4 regions of the Bacillus sp. CZDM1 genome follow, and region 1 is predicted to be linked to each of the others. Evidence: riboswitches for the same ligand, from Rfam matches in the RefSeq annotation. Region 1 holds a riboswitch; each other region holds the start of a gene.
What was found. Region 1 has a riboswitch for cyclic di-GMP ahead of fliM (flagellar motor switch protein FliM). Riboswitches for the same ligand answer to the same signal wherever they lie in the genome.
Positions count from the first base shown of each region.

Region 2: linked by a shared signal. The riboswitch ahead of ACY3XC_RS18820 (ATPase, T2SS/T4P/T4SS family) and the one ahead of fliM (flagellar motor switch protein FliM) in region 1 are both predicted to bind cyclic di-GMP.
Region 3: linked by a shared signal. The riboswitch ahead of ACY3XC_RS14985 (hypothetical protein) and the one ahead of fliM (flagellar motor switch protein FliM) in region 1 are both predicted to bind cyclic di-GMP.
Region 4: linked by a shared signal. The riboswitch ahead of ACY3XC_RS20165 (anti-repressor SinI family protein) and the one ahead of fliM (flagellar motor switch protein FliM) in region 1 are both predicted to bind cyclic di-GMP.

Region 1 covers NZ_JBUESO010000007.1:179,274-186,989, forward strand. The annotation lists gene fliE (flagellar hook-basal body complex protein FliE) at 24-314, opposite strand; gene flgC (flagellar basal body rod protein FlgC) at 330-764, opposite strand; gene flgB (flagellar basal body rod protein FlgB) at 773-1,156, opposite strand; gene fliS (flagellar export chaperone FliS) at 1,187-1,549, opposite strand; gene ACY3XC_RS17435 (hypothetical protein) at 1,562-1,921, opposite strand; partial or broken gene fliN (flagellar motor switch protein FliN) at 1,943-2,191, opposite strand; gene fliM (flagellar motor switch protein FliM) at 2,310-3,245, opposite strand; cyclic di-GMP riboswitch class I at 3,364-3,450, opposite strand; gene ACY3XC_RS17450 (flagellar hook-basal body complex protein) at 3,637-4,461, opposite strand; gene ACY3XC_RS17455 (flagellar hook capping FlgD N-terminal domain-containing protein) at 4,478-4,891, opposite strand; gene ACY3XC_RS17460 (flagellar hook-length control protein FliK) at 4,905-5,924, opposite strand; gene ACY3XC_RS17465 (glucosaminidase domain-containing protein) at 5,965-6,636, opposite strand; gene fliD (flagellar filament capping protein FliD) at 6,640-7,716, opposite strand, start outside.
Region 2 covers NZ_JBUESO010000008.1:154,998-162,713, forward strand. The annotation lists gene addA (helicase-exonuclease AddAB subunit AddA) at 1-1,877, shown strand, start outside; gene ACY3XC_RS18790 (spore germination protein) at 1,919-2,137, opposite strand; gene ACY3XC_RS18795 (spore germination protein GerPE) at 2,197-2,583, opposite strand; gene ACY3XC_RS18800 (spore gernimation protein GerPD) at 2,598-2,768, opposite strand; gene gerPC (spore germination protein GerPC) at 2,758-3,378, opposite strand; gene ACY3XC_RS18810 (spore germination protein GerPB) at 3,388-3,627, opposite strand; gene ACY3XC_RS18815 (spore germination protein) at 3,646-3,870, opposite strand; cyclic di-GMP riboswitch class I at 4,118-4,204, shown strand; gene ACY3XC_RS18820 (ATPase, T2SS/T4P/T4SS family) at 4,410-5,018, shown strand; gene ACY3XC_RS18825 (YisL family protein) at 5,102-5,461, shown strand; gene ACY3XC_RS18830 (ubiquitin-like small modifier protein 1) at 5,581-5,853, shown strand; gene ACY3XC_RS18835 (MoaD-like domain-containing protein) at 5,855-6,127, shown strand; gene ACY3XC_RS18840 (aldehyde ferredoxin oxidoreductase family protein) at 6,184-7,716, opposite strand, start outside.
Region 3 covers NZ_JBUESO010000006.1:23,490-31,205, forward strand. The annotation lists gene ACY3XC_RS14980 (IS4 family transposase) at 1,164-2,546, opposite strand; gene ACY3XC_RS14985 (hypothetical protein) at 2,711-2,917, opposite strand; cyclic di-GMP riboswitch class I at 2,891-2,977, opposite strand; gene ACY3XC_RS14990 (class D sortase) at 3,295-3,936, opposite strand; gene ACY3XC_RS14995 (cell wall anchor protein) at 3,943-4,659, opposite strand; gene ACY3XC_RS15000 (VanZ family protein) at 4,759-5,223, opposite strand; gene ACY3XC_RS15005 (glycosyltransferase family protein) at 5,290-6,360, opposite strand; gene ACY3XC_RS15010 (sugar phosphate nucleotidyltransferase) at 6,419-7,716, opposite strand, start outside.
Region 4 covers NZ_JBUESO010000009.1:120,738-128,453, forward strand. The annotation lists gene ACY3XC_RS20145 (MDR family MFS transporter) at 1-877, opposite strand, end outside; gene ACY3XC_RS20150 (DNA topoisomerase III) at 1,049-3,238, shown strand; gene hutH (histidine ammonia-lyase) at 3,536-5,053, shown strand; gene ACY3XC_RS20160 (hypothetical protein) at 5,081-5,245, opposite strand; cyclic di-GMP riboswitch class I at 5,862-5,949, shown strand; gene ACY3XC_RS20165 (anti-repressor SinI family protein) at 5,982-6,140, shown strand; gene ACY3XC_RS20170 (helix-turn-helix domain-containing protein) at 6,315-6,644, opposite strand; gene map (type I methionyl aminopeptidase) at 6,851-7,603, shown strand; gene ACY3XC_RS20180 (DUF1128 domain-containing protein) at 7,629-7,716, opposite strand, start outside.

The sequences.
Region 1 (7,716 bases):
CACTATTTCATCTGTAGATTTTACTAGATTTGCATTCTCATCATTTCTTGATAGGCTTCAACCGCTTTATCCCGTACTTGTGTTGTTAGGGAAACGGCAATACTTGCTTTTTGGGCTGCGATGGTGACATCGTGTAAATTTATGGCTTCCCCTTTTGCCAGCAATAGAGACTTCGATTCAAAGTCTTTTACCGCACCATTTGCATCCTGGATATACTGATTCAGCAGGGATCCAAAAGAGGAATCTGCTGTACTTTGCTGCTTATTGACTGTTGGTAAACTATTCGTAAACGATTGAATATTCGATATGTTCATCAGCTATTTCCCACCTTATCTTCCAATCTCAAGAGCTTTTACCAGCATCGATTTACCTGCATTAAACGCTGTTATATTGGCTTCATAGGCTCTTGTTGCAGCCATTAAATCAACCATTTCCTTTGTCACATCTACATTCGGCATCATGACATAGCCTTGCTCATTGCTGTCAGGGTTCGATGGATCATAGACTGCCTGAAATGGGCTTGTATCTTCGACGATTTTATTTACTTGGACTCCAGAGAGTTCTCTCTGTAAATAATTAGCAAACGACGAAGTCTGGTTAGCGGTCACTTCTACCATTTTTCGACGATATGGGACCCATTCTCCGTTAACAAATTGTCCTCTTGTTGTGTTCGCATTGGCAATATTAGAGGAAACAACATCTAACTTTAATCGATTCGCTGTTAAGGCTGATCCGCTAATCGAAAGAGATTGAAATATCGACATTATTCTCCTCACCTCGCCCTAATCGCTGTTTTTAATAAATTAAACTCTTCATTCAAACCATATGTTAACGATTGATACCAAATGGTATTTTCACTTAGCTTCGACATTTCATAATCTAAATCCACACCATTACCGCTGTTTTGAAAAACAATATTTTCCTGTTCAAGCTTTGGAGAAGGAAGACGAGATGTTTCTCCAATCTGGACATGCTTTGAGTGGGTGCGGTTCCCAATAAACTGGCCCTTTACTTCTTGCTGCAGCAATTCTTCGAAGGATACCTTGGAAGGTTTAAAATAAGGGGTATTTACATTGGCGATATTATTTGAAATGGACTTTTGACGTAAAGAGGAGGCATCTAAGGCTCTCGACATTATCCCAATCATTTGATTCATTTTTTCACCCACCTTTAAAAATCTTCTAACCTATAATGATTTCATCGCTTGTAGCCAAGTTGTTTTTAACTCCTGAAACATTCCCTCTATTTCCTTAAGAATCTCGATGTCTTTCGTCATATTCGCTTCAATCAATCTTTGTTTCATATAATCATAGAGAGAAAAAAGAGAGTTTGATGCTTCAATCCCCATATTTAACGTCACCATGAGTTCCGTAATAATTTCTTGTGTTTTCATAATCAAAGAATGAGCCTTTGCCGGATCCTTTTTCTCGATCGCCAGCTTTGCCTGATTCAGAAACTTCGCGCCGCCATTATAGAGCATGAGTGTCAGCTCTTCTGGTTTTGCCATCATGATTTGATTTCTTTGGTAGATTTCATTTGGACTTATCATTCAGATCCCCCTTTATTTCTTACTGTCATAAAAAACTCCCTTTGAAACCGAGACCCGATCTTCATATTGACTTCTAAGGTATTGTTCATTTTGTGTGTATCGAACATGATTTGTTAGTTTTTTCATCGCTTGCTGCAGCTGAATTTGAATTTTATTTTCATAAACTGAAAGTTCGGTGAGCTGCACCTGAATGATTTCGTTCACGAGGACCCTTCCAGCTTGTGCATCCAACTTATTAATCGTAGAAATACAACCTTCTCTCTGTTCGATCAATACAGGTACCTTTTCCATTTCCCCTTGATGCAAAGCATTCAATATCGACTTCGATAACTCTAAGTATTGCTTCAACAGTGTTTCTTTTTCTTCTATCATTTTTCATCACCCTTATGATTGTCATAAAGGAGATTGACAAATTTCCTTTATTCTTACCCCGAAGTGTTCTTCAATCACAACAACTTCACCTTTTGCTATCAGCTTGCTGTTCACATAAACATCAACGGGTTCACCAGCCATCTTGTCTAATTCGACAATCGACCCACTGGTTAATTCAAGAACTTCGCTAATTTTCTTTTTAGTTCTCCCTAACTCCACAACAATCTCTAATGGAATATCTAATAGCAGGTCCAAATTCATTTTTTCATTCAGGATTTGCCCAAAATCATCCGGCTCCAGTTCAGTAAACTGAAACGGTTCATTGATTATACTCTGTTGGCTGTTTCCAAGGAGTGCATCCATTTCATCTTGTGTGAGTTTCCCCTTTTCAATCATTTTTGCCTTCTCCTTCTATCAAATGCTCAATCTTAACGGCAACTCTGGACTTCTTCGTTCCTGGATGTGCTAAGAACTTCATTTCCTCATTCACCCTTACTTGCAGAGGTTCATCCACCAATTGGTTTAATTGAATGACATCATTTACGTTTAAGCCAAGTATTTCTTCCATCGTAATCGCCGCCCGCCCTAACTCCGTAATAACAGGAACAATTAAATGCTCAATCCGTCCTTGTAAAAATTCACTCTCTTCCTTGTTTTTCACCCATTTTCCATGCCCATACCAATTATGGGAGGATAATTTTGGAATAAACGGTTCTAATAATATATATGGAATACAAAGATGCATAGTTTCTTCCACTTTTCCAACTGTTAGTTGGAAAGTGATGACAATGACCGTCTCCGTCGGGATTCCCAATTGCAAAAACTGGGGATTTGTTTCCATGTTCAAAAACTTGAGCGGGAGCACCATAATATCACTCCAGGCTTTCTGCAGGATTTGAACGACTCCCTCCAGTAAACGCTTTAATACATTAGCTTCAATAGGAGTTAAGGACGACCGCCCCCATTCCGCTGCTATACCTTTGCCTCCTAAAAGCCGATCAATCATCACAAAAGCCATTTCAGGCTTTAAATCCATCGCCATTCGAAAACCTTGTTCACCTGATTCAAACACACTTAAAATCGTAGTGTCCGGCAGCTGGTTAATAAATTCCTCGTACAGCATTTGTTCAACCGCATTGACCTCTACTTGGACAAATGAACGTAACTCAGATGAAATGAAGGATGCAAGCTGATAAGCAAAATTCTCATGTATTCTGGTCAACACCCGCACCTGCTCCATCGATAACCGCAATGCTTTTTTAAAATCATATACTTTTAAATTAGCAGGGGTACCACCATGGGAATCTAAAACACGAAAGTCCATTTAATCACCCTCCTTCCTTTCGAATTGACTAAAAAAAGGCAACAAAAAAAGACGAGACTACTCCGAAGAATAGTCTCGTCCATAGCTAAATAAACTAATAGATTAGGACAATCTATGTTTCGGTAACTGGCTGGCATACTGTTTCCACAATTTAGCCCCTATAGCTTTGCGTCTCTGAGTTTCCTCAGATTTGCCTTTTTCGATTTTTGAAATATTGTACAAAAAAAGCATAACATTACAATTATTAATTTTCAAATATATTTTGTAAAATACCCCCATAAAATGACGAATAACATCGAATGTTTACGAAAAATTAACATAATATATATATTTCTTGCAAAATATGTAAAAAAAGAGAGAATATCGTCGATTGATAATCTCTCTTTATCTATTATCTTTTTAAATTCACCAATTCTTCCAATATTTGATCTGATACTGTGATGATTTTGGAATTCGCTTGGAATCCACGCTGAGCGGTAATCATTTCCGTTAATTCTTCGGATAAATCAACGTTGGACATTTCCAGTGCCCCTGAGATCATTTGTGCATTGCTTCCCTCTGTAAGTAGTGTGGCAATGGAGGCAGCATCTGCATTAGGTGTTAAAGAATACAACGACCCACCGGCTTTCAATAACCCCTTTGGATTGTCAACCGCAATGGTTCCAATTTTCAATCCGGAATCTTCACTTGTTCCATCGGGGTTGACTCCAATAATGCTGCCATTTGCATCAATGGAAAAGGTAATATATTGATCTGGGATGTTAATAGAATTGCCATCTTGACCAACCACAAACATACCATTCTGATTGACTAAATTATTACTGCTGTCTAATGTAAAATTCCCAGCTCTTGTTAAAAATTGCTCCTGGGCAGCATTTTCAACCACAAAAAATGCGTCCCCGTCAAGATAGAGGTCAGTGCCGATATTCGTTGTTGTCGGACTTCCCGGCGTGTGAAGAGTATCAATGCTTCCAACTCTTGTACCTAAACCCACCTGAATCGGATTTGTCCCACCTGATAGTGGAATGGGATTGGGACCTGGTGTTTGTGTTGGACCCGTTGCCCCTTTAATCGTCTGACTGAAAATATCTTCAAATACCACACGTCCTTTTTTAAATCCCACTGTATTCACGTTCGCAATATTGTTACCAATCACATCCAATTTCGTTTGAAACCCTTTTAATCCGGATACCCCTGAATTTAATGAACGAAGCATGTATTTGTTCCTCCTCTTATTGATTCATTTCCATTGAATGAATGGAACTTGATAGAATTTCATGGTCACCTATTTTAAAATACACTTGATTATTCTTGTAATTAATCCCTGTAACCGTTCCGCTCTCTTGTACATTGGTTTCTGGGTTTGTCCAGGAGACGTTATTCCCAAGAACATAAGAATATTGACTTAAATTATTACTTGAATCCAAGTAGGCTGTCAGTGAGTTATTCAGGTTGGAAAGCTGTTCTAATACGCTTAACTGTGCCATTTGTGCCACGAATTCACCGTCTTTTTGCGGTTGTGTTGGATCTTGGTTTTGAAGCTGTGTAACCAGTATTTTCAAAAATGCTTCTTTTCCCAGTTCTTGCTTTGGCTGGGTGCTAGTTGCTGACGCTGTGTAGGAATTAATCGTATTGATGGATGTCATGTTTTTTCCTCCCTTACACGGTTGTATTGATTTGCGAAACCCATCCGGGGTCTGTTATGTAATCGCGGTAATCTTCTTGTGCTGTCAGCTGAACGGATTCACTTCGCTTTCGCGAATCCTGCTGACCCGGTCTTCCATTCGAATCTCCCTTTTGAGAGAAAGCTCCCATAAAGCTTAACTGGGTGGAGGTTTGCTGCGTAATATCAATTTTCCCTACCTGCAATCCCTGTGTTTCTAGTGCTGAGCGTAACGCTTGGATATGAGTTTCAAGCAATTCTTTTCCTAACGGAGTACTGGTAAGAAATTCTGCTGTCAGCTTCCCATCCTGAATCGTTACTTTTACATCTACCTTCCCCAAATGCTCAGGAGTAAGAGTGAATGCAGCCTCAATCCCATCTCCCGTTCCTGTTACATTTATCGATGATTGTAAAAACTTTGTTATTTCTTGATCAAATTGGTCAGCATGTACGGTTTGAGTAGCAGGTATTACGTTCTCACTTGAGATATTCGACTGATTCATCGGTGTTGAATGGGTCAGGGGAATAAACTCTATCGGAGAGTTTTTGTTGTGTGGAACAGCATGCTGCGATTCACTTTGCCCAGAATCCTCACTAATTTGAATTAACCCAGCTAATCCTTTAACATTTTCATCTGTTGCTGTATCCATTTCTTCTGTTACCTTGAAAAATGTTACTGCATCAGTCCGTAGTTCGCCAATGTTTTCAGCTGATGGCGGAGGTTCATTTTTGAACGATTGGAGCACGGAATGATCTACTACCTGTTTCGCAACTATTGGTTCCCCTTGTGAAGGAAAGCTTTCTACTACCATGGGTTTAGAAAGAGGGTCCATTAATGGATGCAGTTGTGGAAGAAACAACTGGTTCACCAGCTCCATTGACTCCGCCTCTTTTTCTTCCATTTGCCCAATTAGCTGCAACACTGCGTCAAAACCAGTGTCCAGTTCTCCCTCTTTCCTTGCCAATTTACCTGGTTGATTCATACTGATAATTTGTATTCCTGAAAGCTGGATCACGTCCTGCCACCTACTCTTTCCTTTATATAAAAGGTACCCATTAAGCGAATTTATTCCCTGTTGTTAAGGTATCAAAGTAGCGCTGAACACCTGTTACCCAGTGATGATTAAGTTGAGTTGGATCATTGGCTGCGCCAATTGGTGCATACTTGGCCCCAATTTGTACGATCGTTATTTTCCCTTTATCTAAATAGTTTTGACGGAGATTACGGGCCATATCAAAAATGCTTTCTTCAATGGAAGAATAAGATTTTAAACCGTTTTTCCCCATCATCCCTGCCACATTAAATTTAAAGCGAGCAGCGTTAGACGTTCCATTACCCGTTTCATGGATGGAGATGGCCGCCAGAAGAGCAGGATCGATATTATACTTTTTCCCTGCTTCCGCAAAAAGGTGGCCTGTGTTCTGCAGAACTCCCTTGAGATGGGAATTAAGATTGTCTCCACCCATTTTTGTAGAAGTAAGGGAAGTAGTTTGTAAAATCTCCACTTCTGGCTGAGAAACAAACGAGTTCAAACTACTAAGGAGCAGCGATGAAATATCTAGATTACTAGTCGATTTCTGATTCAATTCAGTTTGCAGCAAAACTTGTTCAAGTAAATGCTCGAAGGAACTGCTGGATAGACCTGAAAGCTTACTTTCTCCAAGGCGCGAAGTATCCAGAATCGTTTTTTGTAGGAGCCAATTACTAGACAATGAGCCAATATTCATAGTCTACATACCTCCGCCCATTTGCTGAGATAGCCATGAGCTTTGTGAATTAAACCGTGCCATTGCCTGCTCCATTGCTGCAAATTGGCGATAGTATTGTGCTTCTTTCCGATACAACTTCTCAGTTTGGCGAGTAATATCCGTTTGCGTGTTTGATAATAGCTTTCCAATAACACTTTGATCATACTGGTTATTTCCTGTATAACCCGCTTTATTGGTCAACTCTTTAATCCCGTCCTGTAAAACATCAGAAATTTGATTGATGACCCCACTTGTCCCTTTACTCGGATCTCCCAGTTGTGAAAATAGCTTTTCGACTGCATCAGGATCTGCTTGAATCGCCGCTCTTAATTTTGTTTCATCCACATAAAGCTTTCCTTTGTCCTGATAGCTTTTAGATGAAATACCGATGGAAGCTAGCGAGTGGTAGGAGCTTCCATTATCAACAATAGAAGTCATGACACTGCGCATTTTTGCAGCCACTCCAGTTAGAATACTATCACTGCGAAGAAGACCGCTTTTTGCTTTTTCTTCCCACATTTCAATCTGTTTCTCAGACATCTCACTTTTCTGCTCTTCCAAAAGGGGCAGGTAATCCCGATAAACAGGGTCACTTACCGCCTTGTTTATTTTTTCTAGCAGACCATTATATTGATCTACAAAATCTTTAATATTTTTAACGACTCCGTCCGTGTTTTGTGAAACAGTAACCGTGCTTACCCCGATGGTTGGACTTTTAAAGGAAAAATTAATTCCCATGATGGTTGCATGATTTGATGTTAAGGTCGTAATTTCATTTCCATTAAAAATGACATTGGCATTTTGTCCAGAAGCGACTAAGTTTGTTGTGTTTAGACCCAGTGTATTTTTTAAGAACGCCTGACTCTCAGCACTTGTATTCACACTTAGGTCAATATTGGTGCCGGCTCCAGTTTCCTTTGTTTTTAAAATAAATTGTTGTAAGGTTGGATCATAAAATGCTTGAAGTCCTAAGCTTTTCCCCGTGCTATCCTTGGCACCATTTATTTTTGCGACGACATCGTTTATCGTATCTGTTGTTTTAATATTAAGTGTTACTGC
Region 2 (7,716 bases), on a different contig from region 1:
CTAACCTTTCCTCTGGATATTTTGAGGCAACTGAAGTTGCGATTATGATGTCGTTGTTAAGGGTAATTGATAACCCATTCCAAGATATTCCGTTGGCTTCTGTCTTGCGCTCTCCTATCGTCGGGCTAAACGAGGAGGAACTTGCACAAATACGACTGCACAATAAGGGAACTTTTTGGGAGTCTCTTAAGAGGTTCTGTCAAAGCACACCTACCGAAAAGAATGAGCAGGTATACGAAAAGGTCCGGCATTTTTATGATAATTTGGACGAATGGCGTTCCATGGCGCGCCAGGGTTCACTTTCAGAACTAATTTGGCAGCTGTACCGGGATACACAGTTTTATGACTTTGTAGGAGGGCTTCCAGGCGGGAAACAGCGGCAGGCAAACTTACGTGCTTTGTACGATAGGGCTAGGCAATATGAGCAGACTTCATTTCGAGGGTTATTCCGCTTTTTACGTTTTGTTGAGAGAATGATTGAAAGAGGAGACGACCTGGGAGCAGCAAGAGCGCTTGGCGAGCAGGAAGATGTTGTTCGGATCATGACCATTCATAGCAGTAAAGGGCTTGAATTTCCAGTCGTATTTATTGCAGGATTGTCGCGGAACTTTAATATGTCTGATATCCGTAAACCATATATGCTTGATAAAGAGTACGGCATAGCAGCAAAATATGTAAATATAGAAAAGAGAATTTCTTATCCATCTTTACCTCAAATCGCATTTAAGCGTCGAAAGAAAATGGAAATGCTGGCAGAAGAAATGCGGGTTCTATACGTGGCCTTGACTCGGGCGAAAGAAAAGCTTTATTTAATAGGCACCTTGAAGGATGCAGATAAAAAAATAGAACAGTGGAATGATGTAACTGCGAATACAGATTGGCTTCTTAAGGATTATGAAAGAGCAGCGGCCGGCTGTTATATGGATTGGATTGGGCCAGCGCTTATTCGGCATCAGGATAGCCAAGAATTCAGAAAATCTGATAATACGCTTATTCCAACCGAGATTACCTGTCACCCTTCGGCATGGAAAATGACAGTAATGAGTGCTGAAGAAGTAAAAAGCCAGGAAATCATTAAGAATATGGAAACAGACACTATACTAGAGCGGGTAGAAAAAAAGGAAATTATTCCAAAAACTTCTCCCTTTGGGGAAGAAATTATGTCTCGATTAACATGGGAATATTCCTTTGCCAATGCCTCGACACATCGCTCCAAGCAATCCGTTTCAGAAATGAAGCGTCAGCGGGAAATGTCTGATGAGCAGAGCGGTACCGAATTGCTGAGTAAGTTTAAAAAATCAATCACGAAACGTCCTAAGTTTATGCAGGAAAAGTCCTTGAGCCCTGCTGAGAGAGGGACAGCCCTCCATATGGTCATGCAGCATGTCGATTTGACAAGACCTGTTACGTTAGAGAACATTGAGGCTCAAGTAGAGCGGATGGTTACCGATGAACTGTTAACGGTTGAGCAGGCAGAGGCCATTAATACCCAGCTAATTGTAGAATTTTTCGAGTCAGATTTAGGCAAAAGGATTATGAATGCAAAAGTGGTCAATCGAGAAATACCCTTTACTCTTTCATTGCCTGCATCAGAAGTCTATCCAGCATGGAAAGATGAAGATGAATCTGTTTTTGTACAAGGGATAATCGACTGTGTTTTTGAGGATGAGAATGGACTTGTACTTATTGACTTTAAATCAGATGGCATTTCTGACCGTTACAAGGGTGGATTTATTCAAGCTAAACCAATACTAGAAGAGCGATACCGATTGCAAATCAATTTATATACAAAAGCATTGGAACAAATCTGGAAGCGAAAAGTCAATGAAAGATATCTATTCTTCTTTGACGGCGCTCATATTCTAAATTTAGAATAATAAAATTAACGACATAAACCTACTGTGGTTTATGTCGTTAATTAGTTATTCCCGCCTATTGGCTGGTCGAGCAAATTGGCATCAAGTACATTTGTACCGCTTATTCCGTTGGCTGTAAAGATAATTCCCCCTGTATTAAAGCCCCCAGAACCTGCATTGGTCTTTGAGGCACTTTTTGGAGAGATATAGACTGTATCCCCGAACTGTACAACTCCACCGCTTACATTAACAATCTGAACTGGACCAATTATCGCTGGCATTTTTAATACATCCTTTTCATTATTAACACTTACAAATTATGTGATATCCTATTCAAAAGTCAATTGCCTTGTTCATTGTCTTTATGGAATAGCTGCCTGATATGTTTAACCCTGGCTTCCATTGAGACGATTTCACTGTTTCCGACATGAAGAATGGCAGCGGAAGACATTGCGAGGATGGAGATATTATTGACCTTAATGACAGGAAGAGTATTATGAGTGGAAATTGTTATTTTTTCGTTGATTGGCAGTAAAGGAATTGGTTCTGAAAAAACAGGAAATCTTGAAAAATTTCCTTCTTTGGCATAGAATACATCAGCTTCCCGTTGAACAGCTAAGGCTCGTGAAAAACCATTAATGATTCGGGAATCTCCGAGTTGAATGGTAGAGGCAAAGGAAGCCGAGTTCACTTTAATGGCATTTACTACAGAAGTTCTCTGGAGCATATTCTTAAGCCTGCCTAAAATAATGGGACAAATGGTCCGATTATAAGTGATTCTGCAGGAGTGTCAAAGGTGGAAGCTAATTGAATGGTTTGGGTGTCGCCAACAAATACGAGTGAAGAACTTGCTACTCCCATAATTCTTATGGTATCTACATTGAGTTCACGATTATATACTTCAAAGTTCATTCTGTGTATTCATTCCTTTCACGTTCTCTGGTAAATGATTTATAAATATTAAAATACCTTTTCTGATTTCCTGTTTAATTAATTCAACTATACTTTCCTCTGTATGAACTTCACCTTCACGGTTAGAGGCTGAAGAATTTTGAATATGATAATCTATCCTAGCTGGAAGCTGCTTCAAGATATCTTGTTTGATAAAGTCTAAATAGGAGTCGTCTAAACTTACATTTAATTGATTTTGAGTTTCCTTAAATAGTGCTGGCAGGTCGGTTTCTAAATAATGATAAATAGATTCTTCTATTTTCATAGACCGCTGCATTTGTGCCTTAGGATGTATGGGTGTATTTATCGATTGATTTTGAACAGCGAAATCTTCAATATTTGCCAAATCCGATGGGTTTAGCCCAATGTTTAATGTTCCGTCAAGAGTTTCAACCTTCAATTGATCGAATTTATATTCAATCTTATCAACCTTAATACTAGGCTTATCCTTTAATTGCTTCATTTCTTCCTGTAGTTTTTGAATGGTCTGTTCCAGTATGGCAATTCTCTTTTCCTGTGTTTGTAAAGTCATTTGGACCCATTGAAGAAGTTGTGAATAATCCTGATACATACCATCACCTCACTGTTTAGCTTCTTCTCTTCCCGCGCCGCCCAAAGGTACTGCAACACTGCTAGTTTGCCCGTTTGTTGTTTGAGGGCCTCCTGCTGTCGGGGCTGGAGCTTTAAAACCGCCAGTGTTATATAGATAAGAAGCAGGTTTAATAATTCCCGCGCTGCCAATTTGCAGAACAGAGGAATTTGTAATACTGTTAATTTTAATGAAATTTATTTGAATGGATTGCTGGATATAAAAATTCATTTAAAAACCAACCTTTCCTTAGGCATTAAGGAAGATTCCTTGATCAATACCGTCTGAATCATTTGTGTTCGTATTACTTAAATTATTATTATGAACATTTAAACTTTCACCCGTATTAAAGGACCCAGCCCCGGAGAAAGTTCTTGCGGATGAAAATGGCATGATTTTATAGACATCTCCAATATGAAAAACTGAACTGCTGCCAAGTGAAATGACTTGAGCAACTCCTACAATCGCTGGCATAAACAACACCCTTCACCTTTTTTTCTCCTAATATCGTATGTATGGGTTGGTGTAATGTGATTCATTCGCCCAATAAAAGTAAAAAGTGTTCCTTTTGAAAATATTACCGTTGTATGTTGGGAAAATAATAGGATTAGGTATAAATACCTATATAATTATCAAAAATGGTATATTAGTAGGATATAAGATAAAGAGAAAAGGACTTATGATGTGTTTAAGAGGTCAGTCGGAAAATAAAAACACTGATTCTCGATAAAGGCAAAACTGGTGAAAATCAGTGACGCAAAGCTAAAGGGGCTAAGGTGCATTTGCACTACGCCAGCCAGTTACCGAAAGAACAGGGTGTTTTACTATGCTGCAGCAATATATACATAGGGATGTCTATGTGGATTGTTGTACTACATTGTTAACCCCCCTTTCGGTAAAGGCGGGGTTATTTCTATTCTAATTCAACAACCCTGCCAAACCGATCGTTTCTTCTTTATGTTTTGTGATCAAAGCGGTTTTCAAAAAAACTAGAATAAGGCGGGTGGCATTGTATGGGACTATTAAAACAGGTTCAACAAAATAATCAGGGACAAGGTGCAGAGCACAAATTGTACCAGTCGAAAAGGCTGACTAATAGAAGGAATTCATGGAAACCTTTAGAGCTGCAGGATCTAATTCGTAATGGGACCATGTCAAAAGAAATGGCTCTCTTCCTCTGTACATGTGTTAAAGCTAGATTAAATATTCTAGTAAGCGGGGGAACAGGGGCTGGTAAAACAACCCTTGTCAATGCTCTTTCCACTTTCATCCCAAAAGCGGAAAGGAATATGATTGGAGATGTTCGTGAAAAGGCAGGACGTGAAATACTCCGGACAGAGAATAAAGGACTTGATGGTTTTCTTGCAACAGGACACTCCAGCAGTCCAAGTAATATGATTGATCGCTTGGAAATCATTGCCTATCTTGAGGGGATGAATTTGCCTATCAAAGCGATTAGGGAAAAAATCGCCAGTACTATTGACATCATTGTCCACCTTTCACGAATAAATGATGGAACAAGAAAAATCACGAAGATAACAGAGGTTCAGGGAATCGAAGGGGAAAATATTGTGCTTAGAGATATTTTTTCTGTTAATCCTCTCGAAGGTTCTTATTATTAGAACCTTCTTTTTTTTAGGATTTTAGGGATGCCTATGGTATGATAGTGTTGCTATAAGCATTGCATACATAGGAGGAAGAATAAATGATTCATGGTCACGTAACAGCTTGGGTTTTGGCATTAATTTTATTTATTGTCGCTATATTTTTACTAAAAGGCGGAAAAGAAAAGGGCGCTAAAATTGTCCAAATGATACTGCGAGTTCTTTATTTATTGATAATTGCAACAGGTGTTGGACTACTATTCATGCTTTCCAATATTGATTTGTTGTATATACTAAAAGCAGTCGTAGGGATTTGGGTAATTGGCCTTTTTGAAATGATCCTTAGTAAGGTTGCACAAAACAGAAAAACTTCCGTTTTGTGGATACAGTTTGCTATCGCGTTCTTGCTTGTACTCTACTTAGGTTTTGATAAATTACCAATGTCCATTTTTTATGTATAATATCTGTTTATTTAAATGAGCTGTCCGGTTTCTTGGCAGCTCCTTTTTTATGCACAAAAAAGGATGACAAGAATTGCAAATAGTTTTACTATTTAAGTAAGGGGAGAGGAGTGTCTCATATGCTAGTTAGAGTTTTTGCTAATCTCCGGGAAATTTGCGGCGGAGTTGGAGTAGAGGTTAACCCGGATGGTCAACGTGTTATTGATGTACTAGATAAAATGGTTGAAATGTTTCCTGATTTAAAGAATGAAATATTTACACTTGAAAAACAACTGCTTCCATTTGTTCATGTTTTTATAAACGGAAGAAATATTATTCATTTGGAGGGTCTTGAAACCATAGTAAAAGAAACCGATCAATTTGCGTTATTTCCTCCAGTTGCAGGTGGTTAATATGCCAGAGCAGGAATTGGAGTTTCGTGGAATCAATCGGAAGCATCTTGGAATGTATTTTGAAGAGTTAGGCGGAAAACAAATGACAGATGATTTCCCCTATGTTTATAAATCTAATGAATGGTGCGGAGAAATAGTTAGGGAAGAAGAGCTTTCAATTACTTCTACATTTAAAGTCAATTCTGTACATATTCGCTTTAATGCTTCAGATGATATGACGCTAAAAGAGCTTATCAATAGATATCGGGTGAAAACCAGGAGGATAGGCGGATAGTTAAATTTCTAAAACAAAAGGCTTCTGCAAAATATGCAGAAGCCTTCGAATATTTATTATACTAACTGATTTTCCGAATCGATGATTTCAAGCTCCCGAAGTTTTGCTTCGGTAACTTTTCCGTTTTCCCAGCCGCGTACTTGATAGTACTCTCCAAGCATGATATCCATTCTGCTAACTTCCCCAGCACTATTACCAGAGGCAGGCTCTTCAGTGAATCGTTTTGGAAGATAGTCATCTTCTTCCTTATCGAACCCGGCGAGGTTATTATAATAACGCTCTAGGTTATAAATTCTTTCTCCAGCCTTCATCACATCATCAGCTGTCATCGAAATACCAGTCATCGCACTATATTGTTCTGCATAATGCTCCGCGTTTTCAGAAAAGGAGGAAAATTTACAAATATTCATAGAATCAGAGAATGCAAGCATATCTTGGAATATTTTTAATAACTCACCTTTTCCTTCAGGCTTAAGACGATCTGTTGGTTCTGGAATACCAGCAATCTCACTCGCAACCGTATATCCGCGTAAATGGCAGGCACCGCGGTTACTTGTTGCATAACCAAGACCAATACCTTGAATTCCACGTGGATCATAGGCAGGAATCGACTGTCCTTTTACAGACATAGAAAGCTCAGGTGCACCCCAAGAAGCTGTTGCTTTTGCAGGACCCTCTGCAAGGATGCCGCCAAAGCCTTCACGGAATGCAATTTTCTTTGTTAAATCAATCATAGAATCGGCATCGCCCCAGATGAGTTCTTCTGTGATTAACCCTTTTTCGTAGGCTTCCATTGTAACAGAGAAGCAATGGCCGAGCTCTATAGTATCAAGTCCATACTCATTACACTGGTCAATCAAATAAGAGATAGCTTCCGCATCACTTAATAAGCAGTTCGAGCCAAGTGACCAGGAGGATTCAAATTCAAAGCTTTCGACTCTTGTTTTATACTTGCCATCCTTTACTTCAACCTCGATTTTGCAGCCTACAGGGCAAGCATGGCATGTATTGTTTTTAACAAGCAAATGCTGGTTTACATATTCACCACTGTGCTTTTCTGCTTCTTCCCAATGTGTGAACTGAGAATTCTTGGTAGGAAGTGCACCGACTTCATTGATAATGTTGGTTAAAACATTCGTGCCATATACGGAAAGGCCGCCTTTATTGGGTGCTGTTAATCCTCCGTCAAGGATTGCCTTTACCGCCTTTTTGTTCGCTTCTTTATATTCAGTTTCTAATTTAGGCTGTGGCATATTCCCTTTTTGAGGTGCCTTAATTACAACCGCTTTCAATTTTTTATATCCTGCAACTGCGGCTGTTCCGCCACGTCCAGCAGCTCGGTCATGCTCGTTAATAAAAGAGGCGAACTTAACTGTGTTTTCACCGGCTTGACCAATCGTCATGACACTAAGATCTTGTTCACCGTATCTTGCCTGCATCGTTTTTACTGTTTCTCTTGTTCCTTTGCCCCAAAGTTCTGATGCATCACGCAGTTCCGCCTTACCATCCTCGATATAAAGATAAACAGGCTTGTCGCTTTTACCTGTAAGGATGATATTATCGACCCCTGCCCACTTTAAACGTGCTGC
Region 3 (7,716 bases), on a different contig from region 1:
CTACGATCTACGTATTCGATATCGTTATAGCTCCTTAGGGATTAAAAGTAATTCATTTCCTTATTGATACCCTATATATCTACTAAAAACGGGGATATTTTTTTGTCTATATGAACGAATTTTTAGGATACCTTTTAACATCCAGCAAATAAAAAAAGTCAAAATGACTGCTTATGTCGCATTGACTTTTTTAAGGATTACGATTTATTTGTTTTTCTCTTTTCAATTTCTTTTTTCACAAAAGGAATTACCTTTTCTTTTACTATTTTTTGTACTTTTGGATCATTTATTAATTTTTTTAATTTGTTTTTCAACACATTCATACCTCCGATTTATTAAATTTGGGGTTAACTAATATGGAGATGTGTACTTAAAGGAATAAAAGATTCTTCTATCATATGGCTATTGTACCTTAAGAATACACTGTGTCTTATAGGAGACAGACAACCAATGTGAAAGAAACAGATTAATTACAAAAAACAGAAATATTTGGTAACCCTCATCATAAACAAAAGCCGAACTTCCCTTATAGTAGGAAAGAATTTCCTTGTTTTTATAGGGAAGTGCTATTGTTTTAGCATCACTGTCCCATAATATATTTTGTCCAATAGTGACAAATTTACGAGGAGGGAATAATATGCATTTATTTTTTTATCACTCGGTGTTATACCACAATCGCGCCCTATAATGGAATAAAACATCAGTTTCTATTAACTTGAGTTGGGGTCTGACCCCAAAATTTAAGTGCCGATTCTAAAGATGACGTTATTTCTGTTGTCTTGCTCTTGTACATGCTTATCTCATAGATAAAAAGAATTTATCCTAGTTGAAGTAGTTTGAAATTACCCATATACCTTACAGAACTATCATATCAGAACCGCGAGAACCGTCCCCATAGTCCGCCCACTAAAAAAGAGAAGTGTTGGTAACACTTCTCCCTGCAACTCTATTCTACCATTTTCTATCTAATAACCTATCAATCCTCGACAAAAATCGGGGAGTGACAGGCACCATAGCCATCAAGCGAATTTTTCGACAATAGCGGGAATTTTGTCTACTCTTGTGATTCCTAATTCGCTGCTAAATTACATTCTAAAAAAGTGCATACTTTAATAAGCCTTCAAAACTAGGCTTTTTTTTAATATTTATGTTCACAAAATCGCTTAAGCAGCTTTCATATTGCCTTTTTCGAACACGCCAAGAAGGATCTCAAAAGGGGTCCTTTTCTTCCGTCGTTTCGCTTTTTGTCCGTTTTTTTCTACCTGTTCAAACATAACCTCTATATTGGCTAAAAGAGCCTCACCTCCTTCCATTAACGCCTGGTAAAGTGTGGCGAGGAATTCCTTTATGATGGAGAAGGCCTTAAATTCGCTTATTTCTTTCTCCTTTTTTAAGTAAAGAAGTTCTCGAATTTTAAATGCTAAAGTAGATGTGATAAGTAGTGATATAAGGGTCCCATAAAGATGGCATTCGAATCGTTCTACTTTCATTTTCTTTACTTTATTTATATCGTATATCGATTTCCATGCCTTAAATAAAATTTCTATTTGCCATCTGAGAGAATATAGAGGTTGTATTTTTTTCTTTGAAATTACATTATATGGTATATTAGTTATGAACATGTTCAATCCTGAGAGCTTTTTGGTTTGGTGTGAAAATTTCACACCATTTTTTATTTCTTTTCTTTTCCTCTTTTTTAACCTCTTTTCCGTCTGTTCATCCGTTAATTTACACAAAATGAGCCGTGGGATTTTCAGCTTTCCCTTCCCTGCATAGATATTTTCTATTTCTCTTGTCTCACCAATCTCCATCTCTTCCATTATTTTTTCTATGTCTAATCTGACGAAATTCTCCATTCCATCCTTGACATAAGCAAGTATTTTCGTTGTCGCCCTTGAAATATAATAGGCTTCTGCTTCACTAATCGATCTCAGGGTTTTATAAGAAAAATATCCTAAATCACGAATAATCAAATCAAACTTTTGGATGGTACTCATAATCTCTTCTGCAAAAACGTGATCACTATCCAACTGATCTTGTACAACAAGATGCAAAAGTTCCCCCTTAAGCAGCTCGTACTCCAGTTGAATCCTGACACCTGATTTGTGATATCCGAAGTATTTTTCCTGATAGACTGTGGCCAGTTCAAAGGAAGTGGAATCCAATATTCGGATTCGGCCAATTTTTGGATGACGAAGACTTGGGAGAAGATCGGATAAGAGCTGTTTTGAAATGAGTGAAGAAAAAACATCCTTCAATAAATTTACTCCGGCTGCGCAAAATCGTTGGTTTAACCCTTCTGTACTAAGGGAAATGTTTCTTTCGGAGGCTAAAACACCACATAATTGGGTTAACGACTTTTTTCCTGACTGATGATTCAGAAACCCGCAAAGTGCAATAAAATCCTTAGGTTTGAATTTGCTGGACCTCTGAAGAAACAAATCTTTTCTAGCCAAATCATTGAGGAAATTAGGGCTAAAAATCTTGGTCAACTCGTCGGAAATTAGTTGAAAATCCTCTTCCACTCTCAGTTTACGATTTAACATAATAAAGACCTACCTTTCTTTAGGTTTCAAAGAAAGAATAGGTCCATTTTGGTAAAATTGAAAGTTATTCGCTTAGCTTGATGGCTATGGTGACAGGCACCATAGCCATTGGACAATTTCCAATTTGTGAAACAATAATGAAATACGTTTGGTGACCGTGGCACTTAGTTTTGGTAAGCCCTTTCATCCCGAAACATTTCTAACTGGTGGTCTCCCTTTTTTGCTGCAACCATAAGGCTCATGATTAAGAGCACTGAAAAGGAACCGACGAATAGACCTGCAAGAAATATAAACATATTATTACCTCCTAATAGTGTTTTATAATTCGTAGGAAGGTGATCATATTCGGCATCTGGCTGGCCTAGTTTCACGAAACCTTAGCCCCTATAGTTTTGCGCCACCATCTTTCAATGGATTTGCCCTTTCGTACGAACTATGTATTTACCAGTTAAATATATCATTAATTACTTGCAGGTAATAGACCAATTACCCATTTAAAAATAATAAAAATACAAAAACAGATAAAATGTGCTATAATTCGACAAAATTTTTAGATTGTCTAAATTCTACAATTAACTATTCTTAATACCCCAAATCAGAATAATATCGTCTATTTTCGGAATCTCCCCACAGTCACCGGTATTCAACTAACAACGCAGGTGTTAGTTTTGAAATACACCACTAAAGGTAGTGGTATTTATCAAAAACAATAAAGCAGCCTGATAAATAATTCATCAGGCTGCTTCTTTTAGTTACTAGCAATAATAGGACTAGAAACCAACTTTGTATAAACAATATACCGGTCAGGTGCGTCCCCTATGAAGTCAAATGGGTAGCAGGTTGTTAGGGTAAGGGTTTCGTAATCGGTTGGCACCATGACGGTCATGTCGTCTGCAGGGACAATTTTAAAGTCAATGGCTTCGTAAACGAATTCCCCATATGGCGTATCAAAGGTCAGTTGTTCACCTAGTTTTAGGTTTTCTAGCTTCCTGAATACCGTATCCCGGTGTCCGCTTAAGATGACATTTCCACCTTGACCAGGCAGGGCACTGCCAGCGAAATGGCCTGCACCTTTTTTCAACTCATTGTCGTGTGTACCTTGGACAACAGGAACAGTTAAGTCAATGGAGGTAAATTGTAGTTCACCAATAGATGAACCTGGGTCCGGCAGTTTAGGCCAAGGCTGGTCAAACGTCTGATCAGGTAATTCTGGTTCGTATTCATCAACCACTTCGTGCGCTAACAAGACGGTCTGTTTTGATAAATCCCATCCAAAAAAGGCTACAATTCCAACACCAACTAGGATAAGCGCGACAGGGATGCTAAGAAGTACCCATTTCCACTTCTGAACCCACGTCTTTTTGCGCTTCTTTTTTCTTACCTTTTCCATGTTCGATTAAGCTTCAATTTCGGATTTGCGTACCAAGCGTGCTGCTGGTACAATCGCAATTCCGCCTAGTAGGATTAATAATCCGCCTAAAGCCATGTAATCTACGGTGTTGCTGTCTGTGTTAGGAAGTGGAGCATTTGGCATTGGAACGAAGGTTCCAGCTTTATCTAGTTGTTTTTTAGCTTGAACGGCACCTTTTAATGCGTTCATTTTTGCTTGAATGGCACTAATGGTTAAATCTTCTTTCTTCGGATCGACTATTGCTAGTACGTTTCCTTTTAGATCCTTTAACTGAATCACTAACGTAGATGATCCAGCCTTATAGGTTGTGATATCAATCGGATTGCCCTGCTCGTCCGTAATGGCTGCTTGAAGGTGTGCTAACTTAACGCTCTCTAGGAATAAGCGTGCAACTTCTACTTTCTGTGCATTAGGAAGATCTTCCGGATTGGCTGCACCCTTTAAAATTTGACTAACGGTTTGCGTATTAGCAAGAATTCCTTGATACTCAGCATCACTTAAATTAACAGATTGTAGATAAGCGTATAAATAATCTACTTCAGCAATATTTAACGCCTTTAATGAATCTACTAATTTTTGTGCCTGGGGATTGCTGTTACCTGCTGCAAGAACATCATTTCCTGGAAGTGCAGCAAATGCAGACAAGCTCAGGCTTAGTGCTGCGATAACAGAACCCCTTTTCAACGTTGCTTTTAAATTCAATTTTTCCACCCTCAATATTTTTATAGTTTCTATAAAAATAACATATTTTGCTAGATTTCTCAATCCAAAGTAGTAGTTAATGTAAATTATTGTAGAAATTTAAGAGACTTTTTCCTTACTCACTTTACATTTCCTCTTTTTGGTAATTAAATATAGTAGAAATAAAGCAATAAATGCGCCCAAGGAATCAATTAATACATCCCTAAATGCAGCAACTCTCCCAGGCATAAAGGATTGGTGCCATTCATCTGATAGTGCATAAAGAACGGTAAGAATCCATGAAAGGATATAGCCAAAACGAAAGGTTTCAAGGGACTTAAACAGTAAGACTGAGAGAATTCCAAAGACCATAACATGTGTGACCTTTCGAACGATGAGATTTAGCTCATTGATATTCTCAGCACTGGTAACAATTGTGTTGTTAACTGCATTTTGTTCCGTTACAACTGCTTTTTCAATTACCTTTGCGGTATTCTTCCCTGTGAAGTACGGCAATTGGGTAACGATGAATATGGCTGCCATCCAGGTAATGGCAGCAAGTATCCACCATTTTCTTTTACCCATAAACTAAACTCCTTTACATATCAACACCCATGGTCCTTTAACAATGTTTGTAGAAAAGACTACTGATCATATCAGACTTATTAAATCATTAGCTATTTTTTCAGCTTGATTATGGTGAATGGTTTCAATCCTTTTTGCCTTAGCTTTCAATTGATCAAACATTGATAAATCAATCTGATACGTTTTAAATTCTCCCCACTCCATTAGCTCACAGAGTTGTTGGTGTTTTAAATATTGAATGGTATTTTGGTCTTCTTTCATTGTCGGTCGATTCAGAATTAACAAAGGGACATTTGCACTGACTGCTTCACCCATCATTCCCCATCCAGCTTTCGAGATCACTAAATCAGCAGCTGCAATATAATTTTGAGATTCTAAATAATCTGCGGGTATTTGATAGACATTCTGACGGTCTACATGGACATTGGAAGATACAAGAAATATACAATTGGTGCTGTCCCAAATCGGTAATGGTTCAAGTGAACCTGCATCAATTTTCATCCCAAGGCCAAGGAAAATAACTTTCATATTTCCTTCAGGATCAACAGAGTTTCTAATTCTCTGAACTTCTTGTATATCTATATCTCTTGAAAAGAATCCGTATTCATTCGAATTCATACCCCAATGTTCCTGACTGCCCGATAAGGAGTAAAAGTATGTCATATTTTCATAGGCTTCTTTATAGGTGATTAACTCACTATTGTCTATTAATCCATGATAGGCGGTAAACCAGGTAAAGTTTGATATACCAACAGAAGGAATGCCTAAACTTTTAGCAGGTTCAAAAGGTAATGGTGAAATATCCGAAATAACTAAATCGACATGATGAAGTCTCAAGAACTCTCTTTCTTGTTCACTATGTTTTCCCCAATCTGCCTCGAAGTTTTTATACTCCTTGAGTAATAGAACTTTATCAGGATGGATTGAATCATTTTCTAGAAAGTATCCTATATCTGTCTTAATGTTTCTATAACTTACACGGGTTGAATTTAGAGATTCCTTAATAAAAGAAAGTGCATAGGAATGGCAGACAATGATTTTTACTTTAGGTTCTTCAAGAAGTTTCCTAATGATCGCAATACTCCGTGAAGCATGCCCATATCCATAATCAGAGATATAATAGGCAATGGTTTTCACTATTCTCCACCTCCATACAAAAAAGTGGGGAAAGAACCGTAGTTCTCTCCCCTAACTATTATAGAATAACTTTTGCTTTTGATTTTTGGAAGTGGTTAATGACATCCTCCCATTCAAAATACAAACGAGTAAAGTCTTCGTCACTAATACCGATACCTGTTTGGACTTCAACAAATTCCAACTCAGAAAATGCTTTAATACCATGTTTCTTGCCCGCAGGAAGGTGAACGATATCCCCCGCTTTTACTCGTGTTATATAGTCATCCAAGGCTAATTCGCCTTCTCCACGGACAATTGTCCAAACTTCATCACGTAAATTATGGTAATGATAGCTTGAATTCTTTCCTTCATGGATACAAATTCGTTTGGTTACCATTTCGTTTCCGTCATCATATTTTGCATAATCAAGTACACGAGACCAGCCCCAGATCCGCTCTTCATACATTGGAGGGTGTTCAAATGCACTTATTAATTCCTTAATTCTCGGACTAGAAGCCTTATCTGCAACTAGGATTCCGTCTGGACTTGCAGCAACAACAATATCTTTTACTCCTAGGACTGTAACAGGAATATCAAGTTCATTTATCAAATGGGTATTTTGGGTATCATCACTGATAATACCTTTTCCAATTTGAGAAGTTGCCATTTCCTCTGTTAACGTATTCCACGTTCCAAGATCCTTCCAATAGCCATCATAAGGAAGTGCCACAATATGATTCGCCTTCTCTACTACTTCATAATCAAAACTGATTTTAGGAAGATCTGTATACTGAAGTGAAAGTTTATCATAATGAAGAGGCAAACCTTTTTCTAGCAAAATATCTAGTAAGTACTTTAATTTAAAAGCAAATACTCCACAGTTCCAAAGTGCATTCAATTCAATAAGAGTTTGAGCTTTTTCTTCACTTGGTTTCTCGGTAAAATGATTCACAGTAAAATATGAATCTCCTATTACATGATCCTTTGGAACAATGTATCCATATTTAGCAGATGGATAAGTTGGTTTCACACCGACTAATGCCAAATCTGCTTTAGAATCTAGTAAAACACTCTCGATTTCTTTTACTTTTTCAAAAAAGCCATCCTCCACATAAGGATCAACTGGTAATACCACAACTACTTCATCTTCTGATACATTTTGAATAGAATACAAATAAGAAGCAGCTAATGCAATGGCAGGGAAGGTATCTCGACGTTCTGGCTCTATGATTAGAGGTATATCCATCCCTAATTGTCTATGAATCATATCTCTTTGCATTTTAGAAGTTGCAATGACAGAAGAAGCAGCTAGACCCACTGTTTCCAGTTGACCCCATACACGCTGCACCATTGATTGCTTTTCTTCATTCTTACTCT
Region 4 (7,716 bases), on a different contig from region 1:
TAATCACAACCGTTAGTAATGCAACGAGGAAACCATTTTCTGCAAGCACAATTCCAAAGGCTTGCTCACCCTTAACAGTGAATGACCAGTCTCCGACTGAAAACAGAGTTTGAAGACCGATTACATCTTTCATATAAACAGGAAATAATAAATCCAATTGCATAAAAGTTTGACCAGCTAATACGCCTGCAATAATAAAAAGTAGAAAGGTTTTATCTTTTATGATTAATGTATAGTCTTTCAACTGGTTCTGTAAGAAATAGTACCATTTACCTTCCGCTTCGAAGGGGTCGACTTTTTGTACTGGTGCGGTTTCCCTCGTAAATTTTGCTAATATTAACCCAAGCAGCATACAAACAATACCAGCAAAGAGTAACGTTTCAAAACGATAATTCACATAAAAAATCGCCCCTAAAATAGGACCAATTACAACTGCGATATTAATTGACGTGTAGAAAATGGCAAATACATTGCTTCTATCTTTTTCTTCAACGACATCTGCAACCATTGCTTGACTGGCAGGCCAATAAAAAGAACCAAATACACCGGCAATAGCGAAGGAAATAAATCCTACCCAAGGAGATTCAAGCCAAGGAGAACTTGCTGCCGCAAAAGCGATAAAAGAAAGTCCTTGTCCAAAGGCAGAGAGAACCATCATGCGTTTCCTGCCAAAACGATCGGCACAATATCCACCCATTAAGTTGGCCAATACGGAGAATATCTGTGAAAATACTAATAAAAAACCTGCTTTATTTTTGCCAAACGCCTCAGCGAAATAAATCGTCAAAAACGGAAAGAACATCCAAAACGTAATGTTCATCATCGCTTCGCTAAATAAGCGAACCTTTAAATTCGGATCCCAATCTCCAATCCTCATGTTGTACCTCCGTAAACCAATATGTATGATAGCTAATACATCATACTATCCTCAAATAGGAAAATACAAGAAAAAAGCAGGAGCTTCTGTGCATAAGAGTGTCTATACCTTTCCCACACTGAATCTATGGTATATTAGACGGTACATAGTTAGTAAAGGAGTTCGGAAAATATGGCAAAAAGTATAGTAATTGCTGAGAAACCTTCCGTTGCACGTGATATTGCAAATGTATTGAAGTGTACGAAGAAAGGCAATGGATTTTTAGAAGGAAACAATTATATCGTCACTTGGGCACTGGGACATTTAGTAACTTTAGCAGATCCTGAGGTATATGATAATAAATATAAAACATGGAACCTAGAAGATCTTCCAATGCTTCCAGAACGCATGAAATTAGTTGTCATGAAACAAACTGGAAAGCAGTTTAATACTGTAAAAACACAATTAAGTCGTAGTGATGTGAATGAAATAATTGTGGCTACTGATGCAGGGAGAGAAGGAGAATTAGTTGCACGCTGGATTATTGATAAATCAAACGTTCATAAGCCAATCAAACGTCTGTGGATCTCCTCTGTAACAGATAAAGCGATTAAAGATGGATTCAATAACTTGAAGCCTGGTAAAGCTTATGAAAACTTATATGCTTCAGCAGTAGCACGTTCGGAGGCAGACTGGTACATCGGTTTAAATGCAACTCGTGCATTAACAACTAAATTTAATGCTCAATTAAACTGTGGTCGTGTACAGACACCAACAGTTGCCATGGTTGCAACACGTGAAGATGAAATAAAGAGCTTCAAACCTCAAACGTATTATGGCATTGAGGCTCAAACAGATGGACTTAAATTAACGTGGCAAGATGCGTTTGGTAATAGTCGCAGCTTTAATAAAGAAAAAATCGATGCAATCGTTAAATCACTTGGACGTAAAGATGCAAATATTGTTTCCATTGACCGCAAAGCAAAGAAAACATTCTCACCTGCTCTATATGATTTAACAGAGTTACAACGTGATGCTAATAAAATCTTTGGTTATTCAGCGAAAGAAACACTAAATATCATGCAAAAACTGTACGAGCAACATAAAGTGTTAACATATCCTCGTACAGATTCACGTTATTTATCTTCAGACATTGTTAGTACGCTTCCCGAGCGTTTAAAGGCGTGTGGTGCAGGTGAATATCGTTCTCTTGCAAATAAAGTATTAGCAAAGCCAATTAAAGCAACAAACGCCTTTGTAGATGATAGGAAAGTAAGTGATCACCATGCCATCATTCCAACGGAAGGTTATGTGAAATTCTCAGCGTTTACAGATAAAGAACGTAAAATATATGACCTTGTCGTAAAACGTTTCTTAGCTGTATTATTCCCAGCTTTTGAATACGAGCAGTTAACAGTCCAAGCAAAAATAGGTGAAGAAATATTCATTGCTAAAGGAAAAACGGTAATGAATGCAGGTTGGAAAGAAGTGTATGAAAATCGATTTGATGATGAAGAATCAACGGATGATGTTAAAGAGCAATTATTACCTCGTCTTGAAAAGGGTGATGTATTAATAACAAAGTTAATCGCTCAAACATCTGGCCAAACAAAGCCTCCTGCACGCTTTACAGAGGCTACTATACTGTCAGCCATGGAAAATCCTACGAAGTACATGGAAACAAATGATAAGAAGCTTGTAGATACGTTAAAATCAACTGGCGGACTTGGTACAGTTGCCACTCGCGCTGATATTATTGATAAATTATTCAATTCATTTCTAATTGAAAAACGTGGTGGAAAAGAAATCTATATCACGTCTAAAGGCCGGCAGTTACTAGATTTAGTACCAGGAGAATTAAAATCGCCAGCGACAACAGCTGAGTGGGAACAAAAACTTGAGCTGATTGCTAAAGGGAAACTTAAAAAAGATGTGTTCATAAATGAAATGAAAGAACATACCAAAAAAATCGTTGCAGAAATTAAAGCAAGCGATAAAAAATACAAGCACGACAACATCTCCACAAAATCATGCCCTGACTGTGGAAAACCAATGCTAGAGGTAAACGGCAAGAAAGGCAAAATGCTTGTCTGCCAGGATCGTGACTGTGGTCATAAAAAGAATGTTGCTCGCGTAACCAACGCACGCTGCCCTCAATGTAAAAAGAAAATGGAACTTCGTGGTGAAGGTAATGGTCAAATCTTCGCATGTACATGTGGATATCGCGAGAAACTATCTGCTTTTGAAGCACGACGCAAGAAAGAAACTGGTGGAAAAGTGGATAAACGTACTGTACAAAAGTATTTAAAACAGCAAGAAAAAGAAGCTGAACCGATTAATAATGCCTTTGCAGACTTATTAAAAGGGATAAAATTTGATTAAAGTATTAAAAAAGTTGAAGTGTCCATCTAGAAGTTTAGATAGGCACTTCAACTTTTTTGTATTATTGTGCTAAAGTATTATCGTGCTAAAATTCTGACAATTCTGTTGACAATCAAGCTTTTCATCACATACAATAACTATTAGAATAAAAATATTTGAATGGACTGATAACCTATGAGGCATCCAAAAACAAAATATTATTCGAATATGTTAATAAAAGAGGCTGGACTCCAAATCTAATGTGATGTGGAATCCAGCCTCTTTCTTTATTCTATTAAAGTGGTAGAGGTGAGAAATATGATTATGCTAACAGGTCAAAGTTTAACATTGGATCAAATGAAAGATGTTTTATATCGAAAAGAGAAGGTTTTTGCTTCAGAAAAAAGTATGGATCTTGTAAAAAAGAGCCGTGAAGCGGTAGAAAGAATCGTTTCCGAGCACAAAGTAGTTTACGGTATTAATACGGGATTTGGGAAGTTTAGTGATGTATTAATCAATAAAGAGCATGTCAGGGATTTACAGCTCAATTTAATTCGCTCACATGCTTGCGGGGTGGGGGACCCCTTTCCGGAAATTGTTTCAAAAGCAATGGTTCTTTTACGTGCCAATGCCCTTTTAAAAGGGTACTCAGGAGTTCGGCCAATTCTGATTGAGAAACTTTTAGAACTGGTTAATACAGAAATCATACCGGTTATTCCTCAGCAAGGTTCTTTAGGTGCAAGCGGTGATTTAGCTCCTCTCTCCCATTTAGCATTAGTGCTGATAGGGGAAGGTGAAGTATTTTACAAAGGAAATCGGATGGAGTCAATCCATGCGCTTCAAATGGAAGGAATCCTGCCCCTAACATTAGAGGCAAAAGAGGGTCTTGCGTTAATTAATGGAACACAGGCAATGACAGCTATGGGAGTGGTCGGCTATCTTGAAGCTGAACAGCTGGCATTTGAAAGTGAACTCATTGCAGCGATGACAATGGAAGGGTTAAACGGGATCATTGATGCATTTGCTGAGGAAGTTCATGTAGCAAGGGGATACCAGCAGCAGATTGATACGGCAGCAAGAATCCGCAGGTATCTTAGTGATAGTTTATTAACCACGGTTCAAGGAGAATACCGTGTTCAGGACGCTTATTCTCTAAGGTGTATTCCACAGGTACACGGGGCATCCTGGCAGGCACTTGATTATGTTAAGGAAAAATTAGAAATTGAAATGAATGCGGCTACAGACAATCCACTTATTTTTGATGATGGAGAAAAGGTTATTTCTGGAGGGAATTTTCATGGTCAGCCAATTGCATTCGCAATGGATTTTATGAAGATTGCAGTAGCGGAGCTTGCAAATATATCTGAAAGACGGATTGAGCGATTAGTAAACCCACAGTTGAACGATCTGCCGCCTTTCCTAAGTCCTGAACCTGGATTGCAGTCAGGTGCGATGATTATGCAATATGCTGCCGCGTCGTTGGTATCAGAGAATAAAACACTTGCCCATCCTGCAAGTGTCGATTCCATTCCCTCATCTGCCAATCAGGAAGATCATGTGAGTATGGGTACCATTGCCTCTAGACATGCTTATCAAATCATTCAGAATGCAAGACGAGTGCTGGCAATTGAACTCATTTGTGCCATGCAGGCGGTTGAGATTCGCGGGGTGGAAAAAATGGCCTGCCAGACAAAGACGATATATGAGAAGGGAAGAGAGCTTGTTCCTTCTATAAAGAAGGATCGAATCTTTTCAAAAGACATCGAGAGGGCAGCAGAAGGTCTAAAAGAATGGGATCTTAAGAAACTCATTCAAAAATTTGATAATGTAAAATAAGCAAAAAAGGCGTGAAGTTCACGCCTTTTACTCTATTTCTTCCGTTTCAACTCTATTCTTAAATGCTTCTCGTACTACAAGGAACTCCTCGTCACCGATGGCATCCTTTGAATGCCTTTCAGTTTGGTTATCCTTTGGTAAATTACCAGGATGACCTTTCTTTTTATGATTAAAATGTTCTCCACGTGCCAAATGAAACACTCCTTTCGTCTACGAATGTATCATTCCCAAACGAAGGAAATTTATTAGTGAAGAAGAGGAGGATAAGAGAATTATTCTTCTTTAATTTTTTCATCAGACTTTGCAGGACTGCACATGGTGTCAATAAGGAAACCAAAAAATACTAAAAAGGCAATTGGTATTACGAAATTCAACACATGTATGGCTGTCATAGACTGAAATCACCACCATTATTTGAATATTTATAATATTTAGTATATTGTAATGCTGTTAACAGTTATTGTCAATCGTCACAAAATAAACAAATTTCACAGTAATTTCTAGCTCTTTCAACCTAATTTCAAAGTTTAGTTCTAGGGTAAACATCCTATTTTCGACTGTTAATTCCCTTATTTTCCATTAAACTTCCATTTGAATGATAAACTTTCTACATTTTGTGAATACTCCAAGGTTTTTATGTAGAAAATTGGTAGAATTTGTGTAAAAAAAAGGTTCGAAAGACTAAAGTATTTGACAAAAAACAACACGATACTAATAAAGTACTATATATAATGAACATAGTAATCACGAAATAGGAAAAGTTATCTACGGAATTTACTGAATAATCAATGATTTATGAGCAATATGAAACAGAAAAAGGCAAACTCACTGAAAAATGGGGACGCAAAGCCGAGGATCTAAGGTATATTTTTTACTATGATGGCCGGGCTGCCTGGAATACGAAAATGTATTTTAGGAGTGGATGAAAGTGTCACTAACGGATGGTATGACGAGTGGAATGGATGCAGAATGGTTAGCTCTTATCGTAGAAGCAAAAGCTCTAGGGATTTCGAAGGAAACAATACTTGATTTTCTCCATCAGAACGAAGTTAGAGAGGTTCTAGTAAAGAATCGCCAAGATACATAAAAGAAGAACAAAGCATACTACAAATATGGTAGTATGCTTTGTTCTTTTATTGTCCAACTCTAGGCGCCATCGGCTCGCGGGTCTACAGCCAATCCGTCCAAAAGGTTAAAAACCAACCTTTCAGCCGGCTAGACTTATGCTTGTCGCCGATAGGCGGGCGCCATCCGCTTTTCTTTATTCTTCATTATTTTGACCGATTCGCCATTTATTAAATTCAATAAAATCGCGAAATTGTTCTTTCGATACACCAGAATCCATTGCCTCTTTTACAATGTTCATCCAATCACTATCTAATTCTTCTTTGTTAATCTGTTCATTTATTAGATGTTCAACAGGTACGTGTAATACAGAGGAAATTTTTTCAAGGAACTGAATAGACGGATTCCTTTGCAGGTTTCTTTCCAGAGAGCTTAAATAGGATTTAGCAACTCCAGCTTGTTCAGCAAGTTCTGATAATGACATTTTTTTTTCTAAACGAAGTTTTTTAACACGATCACCGATCATTGGTCTCACACACCTAATTTTTATTATTACTACAATAATTTTATCAGAAAAGATGAAAAAGTTCCATATTAAGAACGGTTGACTTTCACAAAAAATTCCTAAATAGCGAAAACTTTTTGAAATAATGGTTTGATAACGATAATATTAAAGAGTGTTTCCAAATCTGCAAAAATACATAAAAATAATAAAAAAAGGTTGGGAAGAGGATGATTGTTCTTAAATCACAGCGGGAAATCGATGCCATGAAAAAAGCAGGAGAAATTCTCGCATCATGTCATAAAGAAATTGCAAAAATGATAAAACCAGGTGTAACAACTTGGGAGATTGATCAGTTTGTTGATGAATTCCTTGCTAAACACAAGGCAACCCCACAGCAAAAGGGCTATAAGGGCTATAAATATGCTACCTGTGCCAGTATTAATGACGAGGTATGCCATGGCTTTCCTAGAAAGGAACCATTAAAAGAAGGTGATATTGTCACCATCGATATGGTGGTCAATTATAACGGGGGGTTAGCTGATTCCGCATGGAGCTATGCTGTTGGAAGAGTTTCTTTAGAAACAGAACATTTATTAAAGGTAACAAAGGAAGCTCTCTATAAAGGTATTGAACAGTCTGTCCCTGGAAATAGGATTGGAGATATCGGTCATGCCATTCAAACCTATGTCGAAGGGGAAGGATTTTCGGTTGTTCGTGACTTTATCGGTCATGGAATTGGGGCTGTCATTCATGAGAAACCGGATGTACCACATTACGGACTGCCTGGAAAAGGACCACGAATTAAAGAAGGTATGGTTTTTACTATAGAGCCAATGGTTAACGCTGGAATGTACCAAACGAAGATGGATAGTAATGGATGGACAGCTAGGACTATTGATGGTAAGTTTTCTGCTCAATATGAACATACCATTGCCATTACGAAGGATGGACCGATTATATTAACTGATCAGGATAAATAAAAAACAGATCTCCTCGAGATCTGTTTTACTTATTCTTACGAAGGTTCCCTAGTTCTTCCACCAATGCCTGCATTTCATTTGGGCTAAACGAAGGTTTTTTCATGACCATTTCA